Regions from separate parts of the Paraglaciecola sp. G1-13 genome, predicted to be linked through region 2. Evidence: riboswitches for the same ligand, from Rfam matches in the RefSeq annotation. Region 2 holds a riboswitch; the other holds the start of a gene.

The links. A riboswitch is a leader RNA that binds a small molecule or an ion and turns the genes downstream of it on or off. The one in region 2 is predicted to bind thiamine pyrophosphate.
Region 1: another riboswitch for thiamine pyrophosphate. It lies ahead of AC0L6N_RS04645 (TonB-dependent receptor); the one in region 2 lies ahead of thiC (phosphomethylpyrimidine synthase ThiC).

The regions. Positions count from the first base shown of each region.
Region 1 is NZ_CM147903.1:1,108,554-1,116,045, reverse strand. It holds gene AC0L6N_RS04660 (phosphotransferase) at 1-114, opposite strand, end outside; gene pnuC (nicotinamide riboside transporter PnuC) at 92-721, opposite strand; gene AC0L6N_RS04650 (hypothetical protein) at 721-978, opposite strand; gene AC0L6N_RS04645 (TonB-dependent receptor) at 994-3,057, opposite strand; TPP riboswitch at 3,132-3,236, opposite strand; gene AC0L6N_RS04640 (hypothetical protein) at 3,323-4,228, opposite strand; gene AC0L6N_RS04635 (acyl-CoA thioesterase) at 4,228-4,635, opposite strand; gene AC0L6N_RS04630 (tRNA(Met) cytidine acetyltransferase TmcA) at 4,703-6,859, shown strand; rRNA gene rrf (5S ribosomal RNA) at 7,437-7,492, opposite strand, start outside.
Region 2 is NZ_CM147903.1:1,842,042-1,849,533, reverse strand. It holds gene AC0L6N_RS07755 (thiazole synthase) at 1-211, opposite strand, end outside; gene thiS (sulfur carrier protein ThiS) at 213-410, opposite strand; gene AC0L6N_RS07745 (FAD-dependent oxidoreductase) at 404-1,636, opposite strand; gene thiC (phosphomethylpyrimidine synthase ThiC) at 1,641-3,527, opposite strand; TPP riboswitch at 3,583-3,683, opposite strand; gene AC0L6N_RS07735 (RNA recognition motif domain-containing protein) at 4,185-4,454, shown strand; gene AC0L6N_RS07730 (TetR/AcrR family transcriptional regulator) at 5,183-5,803, shown strand; gene AC0L6N_RS07725 (NADH:flavin oxidoreductase) at 5,895-6,998, shown strand; gene AC0L6N_RS07720 (MFS transporter) at 7,085-7,492, shown strand, end outside.

The sequences.
Region 1 (7,492 bases), 730 kb from region 2:
TGTATTAACCGCCCCCGCCTTTTGAACTGGCTTTACGTTAAATCCATCTCGGCAGAGCGCTAGACTTGTTAGCTCAGCCAATACAGCTGAGTTAAGCTGATGCCGATGGGGCATAAGGCCTACCTACATGCTGTTGGCGCCAATTGATATAACCATATACCGCAAATAACACATAAAAAATAAAAAGTGCCCCCGTTAGATACATCTCTTTCGTGAAATACAAGTAACAGGCAAAGCTATTGATCACAATCCAATAAAGCCAGTTTTCTAACACTTTGTGCGCGACCATCATAGTGGTGTAAACACTGAACACTGTGATAAAAGCATCTAGGTAAAGGTATTGAGAGTCCAACCACATACTAGCAAAAACGGTCAGACCAAACGCGATACACGTCAATAACATTAATCGCACCAGGTGCTTTTGAATAGACCAGCTTTGAATGGGGATCTCTTCATCTTCACGCTGCTTCCATTGTTGCCAACCATATACCGCCATTAACAAGTAATAGGCGTTCAGTAAAGTATGAAACAGCAACGAAACTTCCCAAAATAACCAAGTATAAATGCCAGTGCTTACCAGTGCACAAGGCCAGCACCAGATATTTTCTCTCGCTGCTAGCCACACATAAGCAACAGCGAGTATTACCGCCGTTGCTTCTAGCCAAGGTAGTGCAACAAACTGCTGAGCAATATTATTGAACAGCTCGATTAAGCCTTGCATTACACATCGCTGCTCATTTTGTCACCATTTAGGAACTTGCATACAAATATTGCCTGCCCGACTTCCTGATGACTGCGCTGCATTTCTTTAGCGAGTACTTGCATGGTTGCCAAATAGTCCCCGCTCACCAAAGTACTGGTAGCACTGGTGACTACCTTCAAGTGGCCGTATTCATTCAAACGGTCGATAAAAGTTTGGATCGGCTCAAGGTACTGTTCGTTTAACGGGTACATTGAAATCTCTGCGACTAATTTCATTATTAGCTCCTCTTGCTAAAAGTTGTATTGAGCACTGATGCCCACTTGACGGCCATCTCCCAGTTGATAATAAGGCTCCGGAGTGGCGTAACCTTCTCGTGGGTCATTGTTGAATCCACCAAAACCACGGACGTAGTAAGTTCGGTCAAACACATTTTTTACCCACACAGAACACGACCAGTCTTGTACATCAAAACGCATCGCGGTATTGACCAACACATAAGATGGTGACTTTTCGTCGTGACCGTCAGAAAAGCGGTATTCGTCCTTACCATCTGCGTCTATCGACCAACTGACTTGCTCAGACAACTGCACATTGGCGCCAATATTGAAGGTGTAGTTTGGAGCTTGGGCTTGGTCTTGCTTATCAACAACCGAGCCATCGGCTAGGGTATAATCTTCAAAAGTGGCATCAAGCCAACCGAAATTAGCGTGCAAATATACACTGTCGTTTACTTGCCAGCCTGACTCTAATTCGTAACCCCAGTTAGTGCCTGTATCAGCATTACCTATGATGTCAATGAATGTGGCGCTACCGTCTGCACGAGTTTGTACATCATAATCACTGACTTGGGTGTCTTCACGGTCCATGTAGAAAACTGCCATGCGAATAAAGGCGTCGTAATTAATAAAGTTGCCCTTTACCCCAATTTCGTAGTTCCAATTGTACTCAGGTTGATAAATACGCTTGTCCGAGCTGACCCGCTCATCTGGATTAAAGCCAGCGGCTTTGTAGCCCCTTGATACGCTGGCATAAACAGAGGCGCTATCGATACTATAATCAAGCACGGCTTTACCGCCGATCAACGTTTTATCATTGCTTTGGGTGAAACCGCTTATATCGCTGTAGTCTATTTCAAAACGATCGGCGCGAAGGCCCAAGCGTAAACTAAGGGTGTCAGACAGTTCGGTATCGACTTGCGAATATACGGCGAGGTTGTCTTGTTGATAACGACTTGTAAAGTCACCGTCTGCATAGGTGTATTGGCGCAGTAAACTCTCATCCATGGATTTCGAATACAGGCCAAATAACCATTGAGTTGAGCCATTGAATAAAGTTGAGTTGTCGTTTGATAAAAAGCGTATGTCAACGTTATCTGTATCGCGCTCTCTGAAATAGCTGTCTACGGAAGAATACTCGTCAGGATGAAAGCCGACGTATGTCCAATCTTCATCATAGCTGTAGCCCATATCTGAATTTGATTGACTCAAAATAACAAAAACATCCGTAAGCTCGGTGTTTATTTCCGTTTTTAGGCCTAGGGCATGAGTTTTTTGGCGGTCGAAACCAGGTTCATCAGCACGTGATTCTCGAGTATTTTCCAGAGAAAACGCGTCATAACCGTTATCTATATCGAAATATTGATAATTAAGGTCGAAGGTCAACCAATCTGCAGGCAGATATTTCAGTTTTACTCTTGAGGTAAATTCATCTAGGTTATCGGTGTCGTCACGATTTAAAAAAGTATTCTGTACAAAACCATCACTCTTAAACTGTTGAACCGCCACACGATAGAATAGATTATCCGTTATGGCATTGCCGTAAGCGCCGCCTACACTCCATGTATTTTGCTCGGCAAGTGAAAATGATAATTTACCGCTTTGATCCGGTCCGGCATCAACGGTTTTAACCTTAATAACCCCAGCCATGGCACTCGCCCCAAACTCGGTCGCTTGTGGGCCACGCAAAATTTCAACTTGTTCCACATCAAACAATGTGCCCACACCTGCAATACCAGAGAAGTCAAAATCATCCACTAGAAATCCAACAGATGGGTTACTTGGCTCTGAAAATTGGCTGCGCTCACCGATACCGCGAATTTGAATGAATCGCCCGCGAGATGCACCACTGGCAAAGTTGATATTGGCGCCAACATTTAAAATGTCTTCAAGGTGTTGCGCTTGGCGAGCTTCAATTTGTGAATCGCTTAATATGGTTGCGCTTGCAGGGATGAACATTAACGCTTGCTGGCGAAAATCTGAGCTAACAGTAATACGTTCAATGTCTTTGGACTCATCAGCGTGGCTGGCGAAACTTGATGCTATGGATAGAGCAAGTAAGGTAGAACAAAACTTCATTGGGATCTCTTCAGTAAAGGTTGAAAAGATCCGGCTTTGCGGCAGATAAATGGGAGATGTTTACATTTTTGAAATGCGAACGAAATAACCATTCCTACGCCGGTATTATCCGGATCAGGTGTAAGGGTCATATCTCTTAAGAGACAAATCTCAGCCTTTCGGCACCCCTTGGTAGTTAACAAAATGAATCTCGACAGTGTTAACGGCGACAGTGTAGCAATACTGTCATCCAGCGCAAGCGCTGATTATTCGCATAAACATGACGTTAGGTCGCTTTATGACTCGCTAGTTTTAACTTAACTAATTTACTACTGCTAAAAATTGAAGATTCTTGAGTAAACCAAATTTGCCCAGATGGATGAGCGCACACACCTTCTACCTGCCCGTACCCTGGTAACGGTATGGTTTCAATTAATGTGAAATTTTTATCTAGTAGCACTATAAATGGATCACCAAAGCCTACGCGTTTCGAAGGATAACCAACCAAGACATACCGCTCGTTCATTTTGTCGTAATCCGCACCGGTGATCACACCTGGAATGCCTTTTACTGAGATGTGAGCGCTGAGTTTTTGTTTACTTTCATTTTTATCTACCAGATACACGTTGAGAACATCGGTACGCCAGCTTTTTGAAAATAAGACTAAGTCATCACCCACAGCGACTAACGCCTCTGCATCAAAGTCATGATTAAGCGACTCGTTTGCTTTGTGATTATTCCCTTCGTAAGACACACTAAGTTTTTTGGTTTTCGCTTTATCCATTTCATTTCGGGGTAACTTGTATATAAATACATTTTTCCGTGTCCCTCGATTGTTGCCTATATCACCCACATAGAAAAATTCGTCATCTGCAGTCAGGGCTTCCCAATCTTTATTTTTGACATTGTCTGGGCTGCGTAGAGACAAAATATCGCCGTCATCACTTAGTTGAAAAATAATAGGCGCATTGCCTGAATCATTAATACTGTAAATTTGATCTTTACCGGCACAATACAATGCCGAGCTTTCTTCTAATTCACTCGGTAAAGAATGACTTTCAATAATTGAATAATCTGATTGCCCCGCTACGGCACAACTATTTATCGAGATAAAACTTATAGCAAACGCAAGCCAAATTTTTCCGGTAAATCGCGGAAGCTCGGCAACACGATAGAAAGAACCTAGATCCATTAAGTCAGTCCCTTCATTTCTAACCTTGCTCGTTCTTGCAGCTCATCAAACGTTTTACCGTGGGCGACGGGCAAGCGCGTTTCACGATCAACACGAACAAATACAATGTCGTCTGCTAAGCAGATCGTTTTCTTTGTTTCTTTATTTCTCACCAAGCAAGTAACCGTAATTGAAGTACGGCCCACCTTTTTGGTTTCTAGACCAAACTCCACTACGTCACCTTGTAACGCTGGTGATTCAAAGCTGATTTCACCAATGTGTTTGGTGACTAATTGATTCGTTTCTAGCTGACAAATTGCGTATATCGCAGACTCTTCATCTATCCACTCCAGTGCCCTGCCCCCGAACAATGAGTTGGCATAATTAAGATCATTGGGCATCACTAATCGTCTTGATAAAAAGCGCATTCGTATTCCTTGGTAACATTGCTTAAACTGGCGATAATTTCGAGTTTATTGTACAGATAATATCAGCGTGGATTTACACTTTAAAATAGAAGATTGGGTTAAACAGCGGAAAAGCCATGTTTTTCACCGCCAATTGGTGATTGTGAGCGGTGCTAAAGAGTGGGCTGAAAAGCAGGCTGAAAACTTACTTATTAATGTCGAGTCTCTTGCGAGTAAGCATCTGTGGGTAGGTGATGCCCCTAGTACTTATCAAGAGGTTAATAGCGTAGATTATCGTCAACACTTAGGCAGAGAATATAACACTCTTATCTATAACTGTTACTCGGGGTTAAGTGCAAATGCACTTATGGCCTATAGCGGCACTATCAAAGCGAATGGGTTAATGATTTTAATTTGCCCTGAGCTGAAAAGCTGGTCTCAATATACCGCTCCCCTTTCCAAAAAACGTTACTCATACGGCTATGCTAAATACTTGGAGCCAAGTCGGTTTATCAACCGTTTGATATCGATAATTGAAAAAGATCAGGACACGGTTGTTATTACCCCATCTTCGTTTCGTGGACACAATGCCGTCATTGCGCCAGAGCACCTTAATCGACAACTAGACAGCGCGACTTTAGAGCAAGATAAGGTTGTTAGTAGCATTATCAAAGCTGCGTCTGGACACAGAAATCGTCCCTTGGTGGTCACTGCAGATAGAGGTCGAGGCAAGTCCTCGGCGCTTGGGCGGGCCGCACGAGCTTTAATGTTAGAGCAGGAAAAAAGGATCCTTATTACCGCCCCGACTAAGCACAATGTCGAACAGGTATTTGCATTTGCCACCGCGCCAGAACGAAGCACCTCGAATAAGAATGGGAGTTTAGAATTTGTAGCACCTGACGCATTGGTGTCGGGGTGTTACCACGCAGACCTACTATTTGTTGATGAAGCTGCTGCAATCCCCCCCTCTATTTTAAAAACACTTTTAGATACATATCCTAGGGTTGTTTTAAGCTCAACTGTCCATGGATATGAGGGCGCAGGTAGAGGATTTGAATTACGTTTCAAGCCATACTTAGAAACTGCGCACAAAGGTTGGAAAAGCCTAACTCTTAGCACGCCGATACGTTGGTATGTAAATGACTGTTTAGAGCATTTTTGGTTTACTGTTTTTATTATGCAAGACTCCAATTCAAGTTCACACGCCCAGCCACAAAGCAAAGTTACTGGGCAGAATAAGATACCTGAAAACCGGGAAACCTCCCCCATGAGGTTAAACGAATTTAAGTGCCAAGAAGTATCTAAGAAGCGACTGGTTGACTCCCCAGATCTATTGTCAAAAATATTCTCTTTGCTTATCAGCGCGCATTATCAAACGAGTCCTGATGACTTATTCAGATTACTCGACGCCCCTGAACAACGAGTGTATGTTTGTACACTCAACGAGGATGTCATCGGCGTTGCGTTAATTTGTTTAGAGGGAGGAAGCGCCCTAGCAGATATATCACAAGAAATACTGCTAGGTCATAGAAGAGTAAATGGTCATTTAGTCTCCCAAAACTTGGCCTTACATACCGCAGATGACAAATTCGTAACGTATGAGCAATGGCGGATTGTACGAATAGCGGTTAGTCAAGACTATAGACGCACAAGCATCGCAAGCACATTGTTAAAGTTCGTCGAATCATCCGCGATTGAACATGACATACCGTTAATCACAAGTTCATTTGGAGCAACCACAAATTTACTAAAATTCTGGGGGCATAATGACTACGTTCCTTTAAAGCTTGGCTTTAAGCGAGACGCTTCAAGCGGCGAAGTTAGTCTGATTGTGGGTAAATCCTTAAGTCCGACTACTTCTAGCCTATTAAATAAACTATCACTGCAATTTGGTGAAGAACTTATTTACCACGCTTCCCGTTATCACAGAAGCATGGATACATCTTTGCTCGCGAACCTGTTAACGTACTGCCAGCCAGAAGAGAGCTGTACGCGCACTCGGTATCGGGTTGAGCAATTTATTGCATCTACCTCTCCTTACATGCCTTTCTCTCAGTTATTAGCAAAATACGTTTTGAACAAACTAACTAAAGTAAATAGCGCTAATACCCTTACCAAGGAAACTGAAATCCTTGTAGCTGCCTTAATACAATTTAAATCGACCCAAGATTTAATCATAGAATTTAATTTAAACGGCAAAAAAGAACTGAATACATATATAAGAATCGCGATAGCCAGTATTTAGCATCCCTACACCTAGCATAGAGCTCAAACCTGACACTTTGTCGCGGGGAATGCTTCATCATGGACGTGTCTATACCGTATTTGATACCCCCTGAAAGTTTGTTGCTGAGTCGCTTTGGCGCGAAGGCATTGGCGCAACGCGGTTGTCGCATCGGATGCCGCGCATGGGGGTGAAAGCGGGGCTTTTAGGAGCGTAGTTCCTACCGCTTGAACGGGCAGCATGGATGCTGCACTGGAGGTAGCCCCATGGATGGGTGGCAACGAGTAGCTTGATATGTGCTTAACTATTGCATGGGATGCCCCGCATGACATTCGAGGGATTTGGTTTCTTTGTGTGGGGTAGCATTGCGCGACAGCGCTTAAGGGAAAGGGCTATCCGTTTGTGTTTGCATTTCCCTTGCAATAATATTTCTTACACATGCAAAAAAGGGCTACCTCGGTCGCCGCGCGATTGAGGATAGTCATTTCTTTATTGGGAGTCTGGCAGTGTCTTCCGCCAATATCGATTGTCTTTAGTATTTTCTGTGTCGCAGAAACGAAAAAAGCCACCCGATTAGGTGGCTTCATTCTAAATGGGAGTCTGGCAGTGTGCTACTCTCGCATGGGGAAACCCCATACTACCATCGCCGCTAAT
Region 2 (7,492 bases):
TGTTGGGCAGTATATGGCAATTCAAGCTTTTTATATGTTGCCAAAAGCTCTCGCCGCCTTTCTGACTAGGAGACTGGCGACGCAATGAAACGGTGATCACTTGAGCGCCCGACGCTTGAATAGCGCGCTGCATAATGTGTGGGGATGGGTATAAAGAAGAGCCAACTAAAAAGCGACTGCTGAGTACTTCACCCGCAAGTTGCCAACTCATGCTAGCCGCCCTGCATAGGTGTGAACGCATCAAGAGCATCCTGCTCTTGCAGTATCACAGTCTCATGCTCATTTTTAGGCACAAACTGTCCATTAACCGCGACCGCACACATAGCAGGTGCATTGAGTTCTCGAAGGACGTCAGGCAATGACTGTTGCGTTACCTTGAACGGCTCGCCGTTAAAATAAATAGTTAACATGCTACTTCCTGAATTAAGTTCTCAAATGTTGATTTAAAATCGCTATTGAACAACCTGTCGCACGCTTGCTCAGCGAGTATGGGCGCTAACAAGTAACCGTGACGAAATAGACCATTGATGCGTATAACCCGCTGATTAAAATGTATTTTAGGTAGGTTATCTGGGTATGCTGGGCGACAATTCGTCGCAGTTTGTACAATCTTTGCTTCACCAAAACCCACGTCAATGGAATACGCTGCAGACAGCAGTTCAAGCGTCGAGCGCACTGTGATTGGGCCAGTATCTTCGCTTTCGATTTGACTCGCACCAATCACAAAATGATGGTTGTGCCGCGGTGCAATATACAACTTGTATCTTGGATGCATCAGTCGCACTGCGTGCTTAAGCTCTACCTCTGGCGCATATAAGGTAATGACTTCACCGCGCACCCCGCGTAACTCAGGTATTTGCTGCCCGAACGTTTTCTGTTCAGTGGCGTTGTAGTTGAACTTAGTCCGCCTTTGGGTATCAGCAAGTGGGACTTGCTTTGCGCCAAGTCCGCGGCAGTCAATCACATAATCAAATACCTGTTTTCCCTCAGGCAAGACTACCGCTGCGCTATTGCCATTATTGCTTCGCTGTTCGTTATCAACCCTGAGCACGTGCGAGTTTGACTTCCACGTCACAGCCGATTGCTCAAGATAGGATGCAAGACCTGTCATCACCTCAGCGGTATTAACCCATGCTTCGTTCGGAAGATAAAGTCCGCCCTCAAAGTGTTTTGCTAATTGCGGAGCATAATGATGAAGCGCTGTTTGGGTTAATAACCGCATGTGTGAAAACTCTTTATCTTGCGCGAAATCTGGCAACTTACCCATCAACTGGCGGGAAAACTGCTGAAAATCGGCTTTATCTTCGCGGTGCGCCACCACTAACGTGCCCTGAGCGAACAACGTGAGTGGTTTAGCCAAGTGCAAATTTAGGCTGTTAATAACATCCGGCCAGCGCGTTAAAGACGCCATCCCCATAGAAAACACAGCAAGCTCTGCACTTTCAAGCTCGCTATACGGTGCTAACATACCTGCTGCTGTATACGCAGCAGCACTGCCACTTTCGATGGGATCTTTATCAAATATGGTGAGCGAAATATCCGCTTGGCGTTGTAATAATTGCCACGCCATCATTCGCCCCATAATGCCTGCACCAACAATGGCAATGCGCATTTTGTGTTCACTTTGCACAGCCACAGCGTTACTCCGTCTGAGCGACGTATATCTGTGCACCTGCGGCGGTAAACTCAGCGGATTTTTGCGCCATACCGGCTTCAATGTCAGTGTTTTTCAAATCCGCTGAATATTCGCGCACCTCTTGAGAGATTTTCATAGAGCAGAATTTAGGCCCACACATGGAGCAAAAATGGGCGACCTTCGCTGCGTCTTTAGGCAAGGTTTCGTCATGAAATGCGCGAGCAGTATCAGGGTCTAGGCCTAAATTAAACTGATCGACCCAACGAAACTCAAAACGCGCCTTAGACAGTAAATCGTCGCGGTAGCGAGCGCCTGGGTGACCTTTAGCAATATCCGCTGCGTGAGCGGCAATTTTATACGCCATGATCCCTTGCTTAACATCATCTTTGTTCGGCAAGCCTAAATGCTCTTTGGGGGTTACGTAGCACAGCATTGCACAACCATACCAACCAATGATCGCAGCCCCTATTCCACTCGTAATATGATCGTAACCAGGGGCGATGTCGGTAGTCAGCGGGCCAAGCGTATAAAATGGTGCTTCATGACAATGTTCAAGTTGCATATCCATATTTTCTTTAATCATATGCATAGGCACATGACCTGGGCCTTCGATCATAGTTTGTACATCGTGTTTCCAGGCAATTTTAGTCAGCTCACCAAGCGTAATCAGCTCGGCAAATTGAGCTTCATCGTTAGCATCCGCTAATGAGCCTGGACGCAAGCCATCACCGAGGGAAAAGCTCACGTCATATGCTTTCATGATGTGGCAAATGTCTTCAAAATGGGTGTATAAAAAGTTTTCTTGATGGTGAGCAATGCACCATTTTGCCATGATAGAACCACCACGGGAGACGATGCCTGTAACGCGGTCCACCGTCATAGGAATATGATGCAACCGCACCCCAGCATGAATGGTGAAATAATCTACGCCCTGCTCGGCTTGCTCAATCAAGGTATCGCGAAACACTTCCCAGGTCAGGTCTTCAGCAACACCCTTGACCTTTTCTAACGCTTGGTAAATAGGCACTGTGCCCACGGGAACGGGAGAGTTTCTAACGATATAGTCGCGAGTAGAGTGAATATTCTTGCCCGTTGACAAGTCCATAATGGTGTCGCCGCCCCAACGAATTGACCACACCAGCTTTTCAACTTCTTCTTCAATGGAAGAACGCAGTGCTGAGTTACCAATGTTGCCATTGATTTTAACCAAAAAGTTGCGCCCAATTATCATGGGTTCGAGTTCTGTATGGTTAATATTGGCTGGGATTATCGCTCTGCCTTCAGCCACTTCTTTGCGCACAAACTCTGGTGTAATGGGCTGCAAATTGGCTCCCAAAGAATTTCCTTTTAGTCGCTTATTACGCTCATCCGTAGTGAACTCATTGCTTAGGGCTTCCCGAGCTTGGTTTTCGCGAACGGCAATGTACTCCATTTCTTTGGTGATAATACCTTTGCGGGCATAATGCATTTGGCTGACATTTTTACCAGGTAAGGCACGTCTTGGCGTGCGCTGCAAAGCATCATTGTAATATTGAAACGCGCGTTCTTGATCGAAGTGTCCGTTGTCTTGGGGTTGTACCTCACGACCTTGATATTGTTCAGTGTCGTTTCGAGACAATACCCACTCACTTCGCACATCAGCCATGCCTTTGTTGACGTCTATGTCTACGGTTTCATCGGTATAGGGACCTGAGGTATCGTACAAAGTGACGGCGGTTCCGTCGGTTAAACTGATTTCGCGCATGGGCACACGAACGCTAGGATCGTTAGGCGATGCAACATACACTTTTTTACTGGCTGGAAGGGGGGTGCGTGTAATTTTTTGACTTTCAGAGGAGGTACTAGCCGGTGCGTTAGCAACCGCTTCACTGGAAGAAAGGACAGTGTTCATTTTGTTTTCCTTAAAAAAATACAGGCGCGCGGAAAACGAAAACAAACATCCCTTGTGAGGATGTGCTGCTCATTCCTACGCCGATACTAGTCGGATCAGGTTCTACGGGTCTGTATTACTACATCTCAGCCAAAAAAGGCGCCCCGAGAGCGAGTGCGGATAATAGGACAACAAATTTAGAATTACTAGCCCCACGCCAAAGGAATTTATTTTACCCAAAAATACATTTATTGCTGACTTAAATAAAAGCACGATTGACACATTTAAGCTAAAAACGCCTTAATTATAAAAACCTGTAAATTCACCAAAAATACTGAATATTGTTAATATAATTCCATAAAAACCACTTTAACCACTTAACTTTGTTAAATTTATAAGTGCTTAAAATTTAACGTTAACCGCTTTTAGCGACACGTTAACGAGAGCGATAGGAAACAATTCGGACGAGCATTACCAAGGGTAGAGGTCCAAAAATATTTTATCCTAGAACAAAAAAAGTGAAGTCTTTTTCAATGACCTCACGCAAATTCGGAGTGAAGCTAGATAACAAGGATGTAAAAAACCACACCAAGGATCAACAGCCACTAGCATTAACCCGTATTGATACACAGCAAACGCTGTTATCATTAGCCCATTATTTTTTATAAGGGCGTTACCATGAAATTATTGATCCGCAATTTAGACCGAGCCACCACGCAAGACGAGCTTCGCACCCTCTTTGAAGGTTATGGTGTTGTTCAGTCATGCACTATTGTGATTGATCCCGCAACGCAAAGCTCAAAAGGCTTTGGCTTTGTTGAAATGCCAAAAGCAGGCGATGCGAAAGCCGCTACTATTAATCTGAACGGCCATACCTTAGGTGCAAATAAAATACGCGTGAAGAAAGCGGAAGAAAAGGCAACAGATAAACCAGAAGACACTGAGTAACGAATATTTACAGCAATTGCGAAAATATTATTAAAACCCGCTTCTAAGCGGGTTTTTCTTTGTGCGTTTATCTATCTTCTTACAATATTTATTTATCTTCTTACAGATTAGAGGCGCAACAGACTGAAAATAGTAAAGCTCGGTTAGCGTCTTACTACCCGCTCTATTATCAAGGATCCCTTAAGTTGATCAAACCAGGACGATAGCTGATACAGCTGAACTTGCCTTGACGACAATAATTACGACAACCGATTGCGACTCCGGCGATAGACCAATTGGTTGCATTGCTTAACGACTTTCTATGATGCACTTTGGTTAAGTGCTCTATTTAGCTGGAAAAGCTCTCGAGACCCAGCTAAGCACAATAGTTACGCCCAAACCCGCCGTCAATACTTATAATTATTCCACTGAATCTACTCGACTCAATATCGCTATCACTTTAAAAGTGAAACCAACTATTCAGATTCAAGTACGGATGCGCATCAAGGTTTAACTATATTCCCCAAATAATTAGCATTCCTTGAGTACTGCGCAATTATCACTGTCAAATTGAAGAGCAGTTAATAATAAAAAACCCATGGTAGTCCACTTATATCGAGACTGGCTTATGGGTGTTTTATTTTAAATTGACAGTGTCAATATAAAATATATTATGGGCGTCAAACACCCAAATAGTAAACCCAAGTGTATGCAAAAGATGTATGTGCCAGAAGCGCTAAAGAGCCTCAATGCCTAAAGTGTTAACGGATGAAGAGATACAGTGTTTTCGCAATAGAATGTGCGATCACGCCTTGGTTTCATTTGCCAAAAGTGGCGTAGAGGGTATTTCATTGCGCGGATTAGCCGCTGATTTACGTTGCAGTCGCACTACGCCCTATCGTTATTTTAAAAACAAGGCTGATATCCTTGCAGCGCTGCGCCAGCGTGAATTTGCACGGATTGCCGACACCCTCGAACATGCTTTAGCCCAAGAGCCAACCCAAGATAAGCAGCTGAGCGCACTTTGTCATGCCTATTTTGATTTTGCATTGCAATTTCCAGATTCCTATCGCGTCATGTATAGCGTAGCTCAGCCTGACTTAAGCAAATATGCAGCTCTTGAACGTGAGATTTTACGTAGTAGCGCGCCAATGCGCCAAGTGGTGAAGTCAGCGGTAAGCGCTGGGATCTTAAAAGGTGACCCAACAGATATATGTTATGTAGTTTGGGCCGGAGTCCACGGCTTGATATCGTTGCACTTATCGCACATGTTGGGTGAACAACGAGATATAGCGCAGCTTGCAACAGTCATGATTGAGTCCCTGGTGCGCTCAGTTAGCGTTGCACCCGCTTTATCAGTTTCAATTTAGGGATTCGAATGAAAGTTTCAAATTAGAGTTTCGAATTAGAGTTTCAAATTAGACAAAACTAACGAAAATAAACATTATCAAGGACAACACTATGAGTAACAAAGTAGACGCATTATTCGCCCCCTTTACCCACAAAGGCTTATCGCTAGATAACCGCGTAGTAATGGCCCCAATGACCCGTGAGTTTTCTCCTGGTGGAGTACCTACTTCAGACGTCGCCGATTATTATCGCCGCCGCGCACAAGGTGGAACAGGCTTAATTATCACCGAAGGCACGACCATAAACGATCCTGTGGCAACCATGAGTGATCGTATTCCTCAGTTTCATGGGGATGCTGCTCTTGCAGGATGGAAAAAGACCGTTGATGCAGTACACGGTGCCGGGGGTAAAATCATGCCTCAATTGTGGCACGTAGGCATGGCGCGCGTAGCGCAAAAAGCGCCGTTTCCTGAATTACCTAGCGTCGGCCCTTCTGGACTGTTCAAGCCAGGTAAACAAGGTGCTGAGCCAATGACCCAAGCACAAATTGAAACGGTTATTAACGGCTTTGCGACTGCAGCTGCGGATGCTCAGCGAATTGGTTTTGATGGCATTGAAATTCACGGTGCTCACGGATATTTGATTGATCAATTCTTCTGGGAAGGCACTAACCAACGTACTGACGAATGGGGTGGTAGCATGGCTAATCGCTCTCGTTTAGCGGTAGAAATTGTCAAAGCAATACGCGCAGCTACCTCACCTGACTTCCCCATCGTATTACGTTACTCACAATGGAAACAACAAGATTACAGCGCAAGGCTGGCTGAAACGCCGCAGTTACTTGAAGAGTTCTTAGCGCCCTTAAGTGATGCAGGTGTGGATATATTCCACTGCTCTCAGCGCCGTTACTGGGAAAATGAATTTGAAGGCAGTGATTTGAACCTTGCTGGCTGGACTAAAAAGCTCACCGGTAAACCCACTATATCCGTTGGCTCTGTGGGCTTGAATGAAGACTTTTTCAGTGCCTTTGCAGGTCAAGGTTCGAATACACGCTCTATCGATGATTTGATCGAGCGTATGGACAAGGGCGAGTTTGATTTAATTGCCGTGGGTCGTGCGTTACTGCAAGACGCAAACTGGACCAATAAAATTCGCAGCGGAAAACTTGAAGAACTAGAACAGTATTCAGGTGAAGCGCTAACGACCTTAATGTAAGTTAGCGACTTTGTCGTAATATTATCAGCGCTTTACATTTTCCAATTTGTAAAGCGCTTTAAATACAGTGTTCAAATTATCCTTTTATGACCCAAACAAACAATGATCAAGCCAGTGATGTAAACCATCCACGTGCAGCGAATGCGTTAGCCAAACGCACCTTATTGTTAGCTGCAGGCGCCATGGGATTTGCCCAAACCGTGCTGTTTGCCATACTCGCCCCCCTTGGGCGTGAAATCGGTTTAGTGGAAGTGCAAATCGGAGCCATTATATCTTGTTCTTCGTTAACCATATTTTTGGTCAGTCCTTTGTGGGGACGTGCCAGTGACATGTGGGGCAGAAGGAAAGTCCTGCTGATTGGTTTGTTTGGCTATTCAGCAGGTACCATTTTATTCGCGGGTGTATTTCAAGCCGCCCTGCTGGGTTACCTGATCCCCCTTATTGCCCTCGCGCTTTTGATCACAACACGAGTAGCCAATGCGGTGGTGATGGCA